3 regions of the Ramlibacter sp. 2FC genome follow, and region 3 is predicted to be linked to each of the others. Evidence: predicted binding sites of a transcription regulator. Region 3 holds the regulator's gene; each other region holds the start of a gene.
The links. Region 3 encodes FNR, which switches genes on or off when oxygen is low (the NO sensors DNR and NnrR bind a similar motif). Its sites were predicted from a motif close to TTGATNNNNATCAA; they were not measured.
Positions count from the first base shown of each region.

Region 1: the regulator FNR is predicted to act here: its motif matches at 1,677-1,690, upstream of FFS10_RS14700 (fatty acid desaturase).
Region 2: the regulator FNR is predicted to act here: its motif matches at 1,812-1,825, upstream of FFS10_RS04720 (TraR/DksA family transcriptional regulator).

Region 1 covers NZ_SCMM01000033.1:6,839-10,104, reverse strand. The annotation lists gene pyk (pyruvate kinase) at 1-1,312, opposite strand, end outside; gene FFS10_RS14700 (fatty acid desaturase) at 1,815-2,900, shown strand; gene FFS10_RS14695 (phosphoglycerate kinase) at 2,973-3,266, opposite strand, start outside.
Region 2 covers NZ_SCMM01000006.1:109,556-112,821, reverse strand. The annotation lists gene FFS10_RS04735 (fumarylacetoacetate hydrolase family protein) at 1-424, shown strand, start outside; gene FFS10_RS04730 (VOC family protein) at 443-856, opposite strand; gene FFS10_RS04725 (hypothetical protein) at 888-1,340, opposite strand; gene FFS10_RS04720 (TraR/DksA family transcriptional regulator) at 1,379-1,753, opposite strand; gene FFS10_RS04715 (DUF2946 domain-containing protein) at 1,976-2,329, shown strand; gene FFS10_RS04710 (YcnI family copper-binding membrane protein) at 2,467-3,021, shown strand; gene FFS10_RS04705 (copper chaperone PCu(A)C) at 3,050-3,266, shown strand, end outside.
Region 3 covers NZ_SCMM01000053.1:4,001-7,266, reverse strand. The annotation lists gene ccoG (cytochrome c oxidase accessory protein CcoG) at 1-567, shown strand, start outside; gene FFS10_RS18820 (nitrogen fixation protein FixH) at 577-822, shown strand; gene FFS10_RS18815 (hypothetical protein) at 848-1,141, shown strand; gene fnr (fumarate/nitrate reduction transcriptional regulator Fnr) at 1,178-1,897, opposite strand; gene hemN (oxygen-independent coproporphyrinogen III oxidase) at 2,077-3,266, shown strand, end outside.

The DNA of each region.
Region 1 (3,266 bases), on a different contig from region 3:
CCTGGCTCAGCGCCGTGTCGCGGTCGGCGCTGGTGTCCATCAGCAGCGGGCGCACGTTGCGGAAGATGGCCATCTTGCGCTGGGTCGCGAGCTTGGGCGTCAGCGCGTAGATCGGGATGCGGATGCGGTGGCGGCTCATCCACAGCGGCGTCGAGCCCGAATCGGTCAGCGCCACGATGGCCTTGGCGTCCAGGTGGTGGGCGGTGAACAGCGCGCCCATGGCGATGGCCTGGTCGATGCGGCTGAAGGTCTGGCCGGTGAAGTCGGCGTCGATCTCCACATGCTCGGCCCCTTCGGCCGCCTCGCAGATCTTGGCCATCTCCTGCACCGTCTCCAGCGGGTACTTGCCGGCCGCGGTCTCGGCGCTCAGCATCACCGCGTCGGTGCCGTCGAGCACGGCGTTGGCCACGTCGCTGACCTCGGCGCGCGTGGGCACCGGGTTGGTGATCATGCTCTCCATCATCTGCGTGGCCGTGATCACCACCTTGTCGTGCACATGGGCCAGCTTGATCATGCGCTTTTGCAGCGCCGGCACGGCCGCGTTGCCGACCTCCACGGCCAGGTCGCCGCGCGCCACCATGATGCCGTCGCTGGCCTTGAGGATCTCCTCGAGCAGCGGAATCGCCTCGGCGCGCTCGATCTTGGCGATCAGGCCGGGCCGGTGGCCGTATTGCTCGGCGGCCACGTTGCACAGCTGGCGCGCCATGGCCATGTCGGTGGCGTTCTTGGGGAAGCTCACCGCCACGTAGTCGGCCTGGAAGCTCATCGCGGTCTTGATGTCCTCCATGTCCTTGGCCGTCAGCGCCGGCGCCGTCAGGCCGCCGCCCTGCTTGTTGATGCCCTTGTTGTTCGACAGCTCGCCACCGAGCTTGACCGTGGTGTGGACCTGCTCGCCACGCACCGCGTCCACCGTCAGCACGATCAGGCCGTCGTTGAGCAGCAGCATGTCGCCGGCCTTGACGTCGCGCGGCAGCTCCTTGTAGTCCAGGCCCACGCCGGTCAGGTCGCCCGGCTCGGCGCGCGAGGCGTCGAGCACGAACTTGGCGCCCGGCTCCAGCATCACCTTGCCCTCGGCGAACTTGCCGACGCGGATCTTGGGGCCCTGCAGGTCGGCCATGATGGCGACCTCGCGCCCAGCGCGCTGCGAGGCCTCGCGCACCAGGCGGGCGCGGTCGATGTGGTCCTGCGCCTTGCCGTGGCTGAAGTTGAGCCGCACCACGTTGACGCCGGCCCGGATCATGGCCTCCAGCAGGGCGGGGTCGCTCGACGCGGGGCCGAGGGTGGCGACGATTTTGGTGGCGCGACGTGGCATGGAAAGGGGTCTCCTGTAACTAAGTTCCGGATTCTCACACGGAAACGGTTACAGCCAGGGTACAGAACAAAGCCCCTGGCCGCGCCAAGGCATCGCCGCGGCGGCCGGCCGCAGACATGGCTGGGCCTGCCCCGCCCCGCACCCGGCCGGGCGCCAATGCCGCGAAAACGGCCCCGGGCCTGGCTCTGCGGCCCCAACCCGACCGCCCCGCCGGGCCGGATCGACGCCCCGGGAACCGGCCGCCCGCCGCCCATTCCATGTGAAATGGTCAAGGCTCTTGTCACCAAAGGCGCAGCGATCCTGCTCGTCACGGCCCGGGGCCGCATCGGCGCGGGCCGGCACGGGCCGGTCAATCGGCGCATGTTTGATCCTGGTCAGAGTCCATGGCCCCGCCCCCCGGTAGCATCCCCGGCATCACTTTCCGCCTCCGTCGCGCCGGCGCGCGGCCGCAGCTGCGGGGACATCCCGCGGCGCCACATCCCTTCCATCCGTACCGACCTTCATGATGCCGACCCTCGCCCCGATCCCGGCCGACCAGCCGCTGCCGCACCGCAAGACCCTGCGCGAATGGCTGATCCCCCTGTCCACCCGCACCACGGCCTGGGCCCTGCTGCTGCTGGCCTTCGACTACACGCTGCTGCTCGCCGCCTTCGCCGGCACGGTGCTGCTCCATGCTTGGTGGGCCAAGGCGCTGTGCGGCCTGGCCGCGGGCTTCGTGACCGGCCGCCTGTTCATCATCGGCCACGACGCCTGCCACCAGAGCCTGACGCCGCACCGCGGGCTCAACCGCTGGCTGGGCCGCATCGCCTTCCTGCCCTCGCTCACGCCCTACAGCCTGTGGGACGTGGGCCACAACGTGGTGCACCACGGCTACACCAACCTCAAGGGCGTGGACTTCGTCTGGGCGCCGCTCACGCGCGAGGAATACGCGGCGCTTCCGCCGCTGCAGCGCGGGCTCAACCGCCTCTATCGCAGCGGCTGGGCGCCCGGCCTCTACTACTTCGTCGAGATCTGGTGGAAGAAGATGTACTTCCCCAACCGCACGCAGATGCCCACGCGCCGCCCCATTTTCGTGAAGGACGGCCTGCTGGTCAGCGCCTTCGCCCTGCTCTGGGCCGGCGGCCTGGTGGCCGGCGCGCTGGCCGCCGGGCAGTCGCTGGCCCTGGTGCTGGCCACCGGCTTCGCCCTGCCCTTTTTGTTCTGGAACTCGATGATAGGCTTCGTGGTCTACGTGCACCACACCCATGTCAAGGTGTCCTGGCACGAGGACAAGGCCGCCTGGGCCAAGGCCCAGCCCTTCGTCTCGACCACCGTGCACCTGACCTTCCCGTTCAGGATAGGCGCGCTGCTGCACCACATCATGGAGCACACGGCGCACCACGTGGACATGAGCATTCCGCTCTACCGCCTCAAGCAAGCCCAGGCCCGGCTGGAGGAGCTGCTGCCCGCGCGCATCATCGTCCAGCCCTTCTCCTGGCGCTGGTACTTCGAGACCGCGCGCCAATGCAAGCTCTACGACTTCAGGCGCCGCTGCTGGACCGACTACCGCGGGCGGCCGACCAGCGCGCGGCGGCCGCAGATTGCGTAATCGCCAAGCCCAAGGACAAAGGGGCGGCGCCCGGCAGGCGCCGCCCCTTTCTTGCCTCGGCCCGACGGCCCGTCAGCCCGCGGCGCGCTTTTGCAGGATCTCGAAGGCCGGCAAGGTCTTGCCCTCCAGCACCTCGAGGAAGGCGCCGCCGCCGGTGGAGATGTAGCCGACCCGCTTGTCGATGCCGTACTTGGCAATCGCGGCCAGGGTGTCGCCGCCGCCGGCGATGCTGAAGGCCTGGGATTCGGCAATCGCCTGGGCAATCACCTTGGTGCCGTTCTCGAAGGCCGGGAACTCGAACACGCCCACCGGGCCGTTCCAGACGATGGTGCCGGCGGCCTTGAGCTGCTCGGCCAGGCGAGCCGC
Region 2 (3,266 bases), on a different contig from region 3:
CAGCCCGGTCGCGGTGACCCTGGACGAGCTCGGCGACGCCTGGGACCATGGCCGCGTCAACCTCACGCTGCAAAGCATCTGGAACGGCCGCAAGGTCGGCATGTGCGAGGCCGGCCCCGAGATGACTTTCCATTTCGGCCAGCTGATCGCCCATATCTGCAAGACGCGCAACGTGCGCGCCGGCTCCATCGTCGGCTCGGGCACCGTCAGCAACAAGGGCGTGGAAGTCAACGGCCGCCCCGAGTGGCCCAAGGGCTACAGCTGCATCGCCGAAAAGCGCTGCATCGAGACCATCCAGGACGGCCGCCCGAGCACCGAGTTCATGAAGTGGGGCGACACCATCCGCATCGAGATGAAGGGCCGGGACGGCCAGAGCATCTTCGGCGCGATCGACCAGGAGATCGCCGCGCCGGTGGCGAAGTAAGGTCCTGCGGGCGTGGTTTCAGCGCTGGTAGACCGCGTCCAGCGAGCGGAAACCCTTGACCTCGATCGGGTTGCCGAAGGGGTCGAGGAAAAACATGGTCCATTGCTCGCCGGGCTGGCCCTCGAAACGCACCTGGGGCGCCAGCACGAAATCGGTGCCTGCGGCACGCAGGCGCTCGGCCATGGCCTGCCAGTCCGGCAGTTCCAGGATCAGGCCGAAATGCGGCATGGGCACCAGGTGCTCGCCCACATGGCCGGTGCGCGCGGTCTTGAACGGTTCGCCCAGGTGCAGCGAGATCTGGTGGCCGAAGAAATCGAAGTCGACCCAGGTGGCCGTGGAGCGCCCTTCCTGGCAGCCCAGCACGCCGCCGTAGAAACGGCGCGCGGCCTCGAGGTCGCTGACGTTGAAGGCCAAGTGGAACAGGCTGCGCATGCCGCAAAGCATAGCAGCCGGGTGCGCCGCCTCAGGTCGGCGAGCCGGGGTTGCCCGCCATGCGGTCGTACTTGAGGAAGTACTGGCGCGCCATGGCCACGAGTTGGGCGTCGCTCGGGTGGTCGCAGGTCTGCACGCCCACGATGGCCTGGTCGATGGCCGGGTCGTGGCGCTTGCAGTGGGCGTGGAACTCGTCCTTCGCCTGGGCCGGCCCGGTGACCAGGATCTCGCGCACGCCGGCCAGGGCCTGCGCCACCTCGTGGTAGAAATCCTCGTCGCTCGTGGCATGGCCGCCTGCGGGCGAGTGGCTGCCGCTGGCGCTGTCGCCGCGGCCGTGCTTGAGCCCGTGCGAGCCCACATGCCCGCCCTTGGCCTTGTGGTGGCTGCGCGAGGCGATGCGCTGCGCTTCCACATGCTCGCGGTCGAACATGAGGACATGGGCTTCGGAGCGGTCGATCCAGACGACGGCGTGGTAGGTGCTCATGGTGATCCCCTTGTCGTGGGTGATGACGGGCGCACAGCTCAGGCGCTGCCGGCATGCCGGTGTTCGACCTTCTCCTGGCAGACGATGCAGCGCGAGGCCTCGGGCGCGGCGTGCAGCCTGGCGGTCGGAATGTCCACGCCGCAGTCGGTGCACTGGCCGTAGTGGCCGGCCTCGATGCGGGCCAGCGCGGCGTCGATGGCCGCCAGCTCGGCCGTCTCGTGCTCGTCGATCGCGAAGGCCAGCTCGCGCTCGGTCGCCGCCTGGGCTCGCGGGTCCTCGGGACGGCCGAAATGCTCGGCCGCCACCTCGGCCCGGCCGACCACGCCGCCGCGCTGCTCGGCCATCTGGGCCAGCAGCCCGGCGCGCATGTCCAGCAACTGCTTGCGGTAGGGGGCGGCTTGCTGCTTGTCCATCGCGTCGGCTCCTTGTCTGTGCAAGTACGCATGATGCGCCGAGGCCGGCGCCATGTCCATGACCAGGGTCAAGCCGGGCGCATCCCCGGGGGCGCGGCCCCCCGGCTGGGCGCCGATGGTGTTTCCGGCGGAAAATCAGGGGTTTTGCCCGCGCGTTCTTGCGCCCGGGGCCTCGCCCGCCGCGTATCGGCCCGAAGCGGGCGCTGGGCGATAATCGAGGCCATGCAGACTCTGCGCTCCGCCCGCCTTCTCGCCCGCCTGGTGCTGGTGTGGTTCGCGCTGGCGCTGGGCGCGGCCATCGCTTCGCCGCTGGTCCAGCCCCAGTCCCTGGAGCTGGTCTGCTCGGGCGCGGGCAGCATGAAGCTGGTGCTCAAGCCCGGCGACGGCGAGGCCCCGGCGTCCGCCCTCACGCTGGACTGCCCGCTGTGCGCCAACCTCGGTGCGCCGCCGCCCCTGGCGCGCGGGGGCGCCGAGCCGGCGCAGCCGCTGGCGCATGTGCTGCAGGCCATTCCCGCGGCACATATCGCCTGGCTCACGGCCGCGCCCCTGCCCGCGCGCGGGCCGCCCCTGCTCTGAATGCCTTGATCCACAGCGCCTGAGTGCCGTACCAGTCGGCCGCTCGCGCTGTCGCCGCGCCAAGGACCCGCCGCGCCAGCCCATGAGGGCGGCCGGCCGGGCGCAGGCGCGATCCCCCGCGTTTTCAGAGCCTGTTCATGAACCTTTTTTCTTTGATCTTCAAGTCCACGACCCTTGTCGCCCTCTGGGCCGCCAGCGCCAGCGCCTTTTCCCACGTGGTGCTCGACGAGCCGGCGGCGCTGGCCGGCCAGGGCTACAAGGCGGCCCTGCGCGTCAGCCACGGCTGCGCGGGCTCGCCGACCACGGCCGTGCGGGTGCTGATCCCGGCCGGTTTCCGCGGCGCCAAGCCCATGCCCAAGCCCGGCTGGACCCTGTCCCTGCGCAGGGAAAAGCTGGCCAGCCCCTACGACGACCACGGCCGCCAGGTCAGCGAGGACGTGGCCGAGATCAGCTGGACCGCCGCCTCGCGCGAGAGCTGGCTGCCCGATGCGCATTTCGACGAATTCGTGCTGCGCGGCACCCTGCCCGCGCAGGCCGGCACCCTGTGGTTCAAGGTGCTGCAGACCTGCGAGAAAGGCAGCCTGGACTGGTCGCAGCTGCCGGCCAGCGGCAGCTCGACCCAGGGCCTGAAGTCGCCGGCCGCAGCGCTGGACATCCTGCCCTCGGAAACTGTCGGCCATCATGCGCACTAAACCCATCCGCTCGCTTTTGGAGAAACCCATGAAAAACAGTTTTGTCGCCCTGGCCCTGTGCCTGCTGGGCGGTGCCGCGCTGGCGCAATCCATCGAGGTCAGGGACGCCTGGGTCCGCGCCTCGGTGCAGGGCCAGAAGAGCACCGGCGCCTTCATGAAGATCAGCGCCCCGGGCGGTATCCGCCTGGTCGGCGGCTCGACGCCGGTGGCCGGGCAGCTGGAAGTGCACGAGATGAAGATGGACG
Region 3 (3,266 bases):
AAGGGGCTGCAGTACGAATGCATCAGCTGCGCCGCCTGCGTCGATGTCTGCGACAGCGTGATGGACAAGATGGTCTACCCGCGCGGGCTGATCCGCTATTCGACGCAGAACGCCGTGGCCGGCGGCTGGACGCGCGCGCAGCTGCTGCGCCGCGTCTTCCGGCCGCGGGTGCTGGTCTATGCCGCCATCCTGGGCGCGGTGAGCCTGGCCCTGCTGGCCAGCCTGTGGCTGCGCACGCCGTTCAAGGTCGACGTGGTGCGCGACCGCGCCGCGCTGGCGCGCATCGTCAGCGGCGGGCGGATCGAGAACGTCTACCGGCTGCAGATCATGAACGCCACCGAGCGCCAGCAGCAGTTCAGCATCGCGGCCCAGGGCCTGCCCGGCCTCGCCGTGGTGAGCGGCGACAGCGCGACCGTGGAGGCCACCCAGTCGCTGTGGCTGCCGGTGCGGCTGCAGCTGCCCTACGGCGCGGCATCCGCCGGGTCGCACCCGATCCAGTTCCAGGTGAAGACTCTGGACGGCGCGGGGCAGGTGAGTGAGAAGTCGGTGTTTCTGGTTCCGAGGTAAGGAGTGCTCATGCAGGACAGACAAGCGCAACCCTGGTGGAAACACGGCCATGTCTGGCTGCTGATCGCCGGACCGGCCATCGTGGTGGTGGCGGGCTTCGTCACCCTGTTCCTGGCGCTGCGCACGCCCGACCCGGTGATCGGCGGCCATGGGCCGGCCCAGCAGGCCGGGCAGGCCGCCCTGGCGCCGGCCCTGCAGGCGCGCAACCATGCCGCCACCGGCGTGCCCGCCCAGCCGGCTGCGGCGCGGCCCTGAGGCCCGGCTCGACAAGGAGGCCTAGATGCTCGCAAGACGCTGGATGTGGATCGCCTGGCCGGCCTTTCTGGTGGCCGGCGTGCTCGAGATGCTGGTGTTCGCCATGGTCGACCCCGAGGACCTGCACTGGTTCGGCCAGCCGCTGGCGTTGTCGCGCCTGGGCGTCTACACGCTGGCTTTCTTCGTGTTCTGGCTCATGACCATGGCCTCGAGCGCGCTGACCACGCTGCTCTCGCTCTCGCCGTTCGAGGTGAACCGCTGCCCGGTGCCGCCGGACGCACGGCCCGAGGACTGTGCCAGGCAGGAAGGCTGCCGCTGAGGTCTGGAGGGCCGGAAGGGGCGGGCGCAGCCCGCCTTACTGGCAGGACTGGTTGTTGACGATGCGCTTGAGCGCCTCGGTGTCGAGGATGCGCACATGGCGCTGCTTGACCTCGACGATGCCGTCCTCGACGAACTTGGAGAAGGTGCGGCTCACGGTCTCGAGCTTGAGGCCCAGGTAGCTGCCGATCTCCTCGCGCGTCATGCGCAGGATCAGCTCGGACTGCGAGAAGCCGCGGGCATGCAGACGCTGAACCAGGTTGAGCAGGAAGGCCGCCAGGCGCTCCTCGGCGCGCATGCTGCCCAGCAGCAGCATCACGCCGTGCTCGCGCACGATCTCGCGGCTCATGATCTTGTGCACGTGGTTCTGCAGTGCCGTGACCTCGCGCGAGAGCTCCTCGATGCGGTCGAAGGGCATCACGCAGACCTCGGCATCCTCGAGCGCCACCGCGTCGCAGGTGTGGTGGTCGTGCACGATGCCATCGAGGCCGATGATCTCGCCGGCCATCTGGAAGCCCGTGACCTGGTCGCGTCCGTCCTCGGTGGCGATGCAGGTCTTGAAGAAGCCGGTGCGGATCGCGTACAGGGACGTGAACTTCTCGCCGTTGGAGAACAGCATGGCCCCGCGCTTGACCTTGCGGCGCGTGGCCACCACCTCGTCGATGCGGTCCAGCTCCTCGGGCTTGAGGCCCATGGGCATGCACAGCTCGCGCAGGTTGCAGTTGGAGCAGGCGACTTTGATGGCTTGAGGGTTCATGCGTTGGATCCGGGGCGGTGACGCGAGGGACGGTTCGCAGGGTACCCCTTTCGGAGCCGTCCGGCGGGCCGACATGCGGAAAACCTTTCTGACATGCCTCAAATTGTCGCTCGCAGCGCATGGCTGGAAGTTGATCCATGTCAAGGAACCGGAAGCGACCTGGCGGCACAGTAAGAACCATGCAAGATACCAATACAACGGGGCATGTCATCACGCCGGAGCTGTTGCGTCGCTACGACGTGCCAGGGCCCCGTTACACCTCCTACCCGACCGCCGACCGCTTCGTCGAGGCCTTCGGCGAGGCCGACTATGTCCAGGCGCTGGTGCAGCGCCGCTCGGGCGCGGCGGCCATGGCGCTGCCGCTGTCGCTCTACGTGCATGTTCCGTTCTGCGAGTCGCTGTGCTACTACTGCGCCTGCAACAAGATCATCACCAAGCACCACGAGCGCGGCGAGGCCTACCTGCGCTACCTGAGCCGCGAGATCGACCTGCACACGGCGCAGCTGGGCGTGGGGCAGAACCTGAGCCAGCTGCACCTGGGCGGTGGTAGCCCGACCTTCCTGAGCGACGCCGAGCTGCGCGAGCTGATGGCCATGCTCAGGCGCAGCTTCAACCTGGCGCCGGGCGGCGAGTACTCGATCGAGATCGACCCGCGTACGGTCGACGAGGCGCGCCTGGCCGTGCTGGCCGAGCTGGGCTTCAACCGCCTGAGCTTCGGCGTGCAGGACTTCGACCCTGCGGTGCAGAAGGCCGTGCACCGCATCCAGCCGGCCGAGCAGGTGTTCGCCCTGGTCGAGGCCGCGCGCCGGCTGGACTTCGAGTCGGTCAACGTGGACCTGATCTACGGCCTGCCCCAGCAGACCCCCGAGTCCTTCGATCGCACCCTGGCCCAGGTGGTGCAATTGCGGCCCGACCGCATCGCCCTCTATGCCTACGCCCACCTGCCCGAGCGCTTCAAGCCGCAGCGGCGCATCCTCGCGGCCGAGTTGCCGCATCCGGCCGCCAAGCTGGCCATGCTGGCGAGCGCGCTCTCGGTGTTCCCCGAGGGCGGCTATGTCTACGTGGGCATGGACCATTTCGCCTTGCCGGGCGACGCCCTGGCCGTGGCCAAGCGCCAGGGCCGGCTGCACCGCAACTTCCAGGGCTACAGCACCCAGCCGGACTGCGACCTGATCGGCCTGGGCGTGTCGGCCATAGGCCGCGTCGGCGCCACCTACAGCCAGAACGCCAAGACCCTGGAGGAGTATTACGACGCGCTGGACCAGGGGCGTCTGCCCGTGGTGCGCGGCCTGGCCCTGTCGCGCGACGACCTGGTGCGCCGGGCCGTGATCATGGCCATCATGTGCCAGGGCCAGCTCCAGTTCGAGTC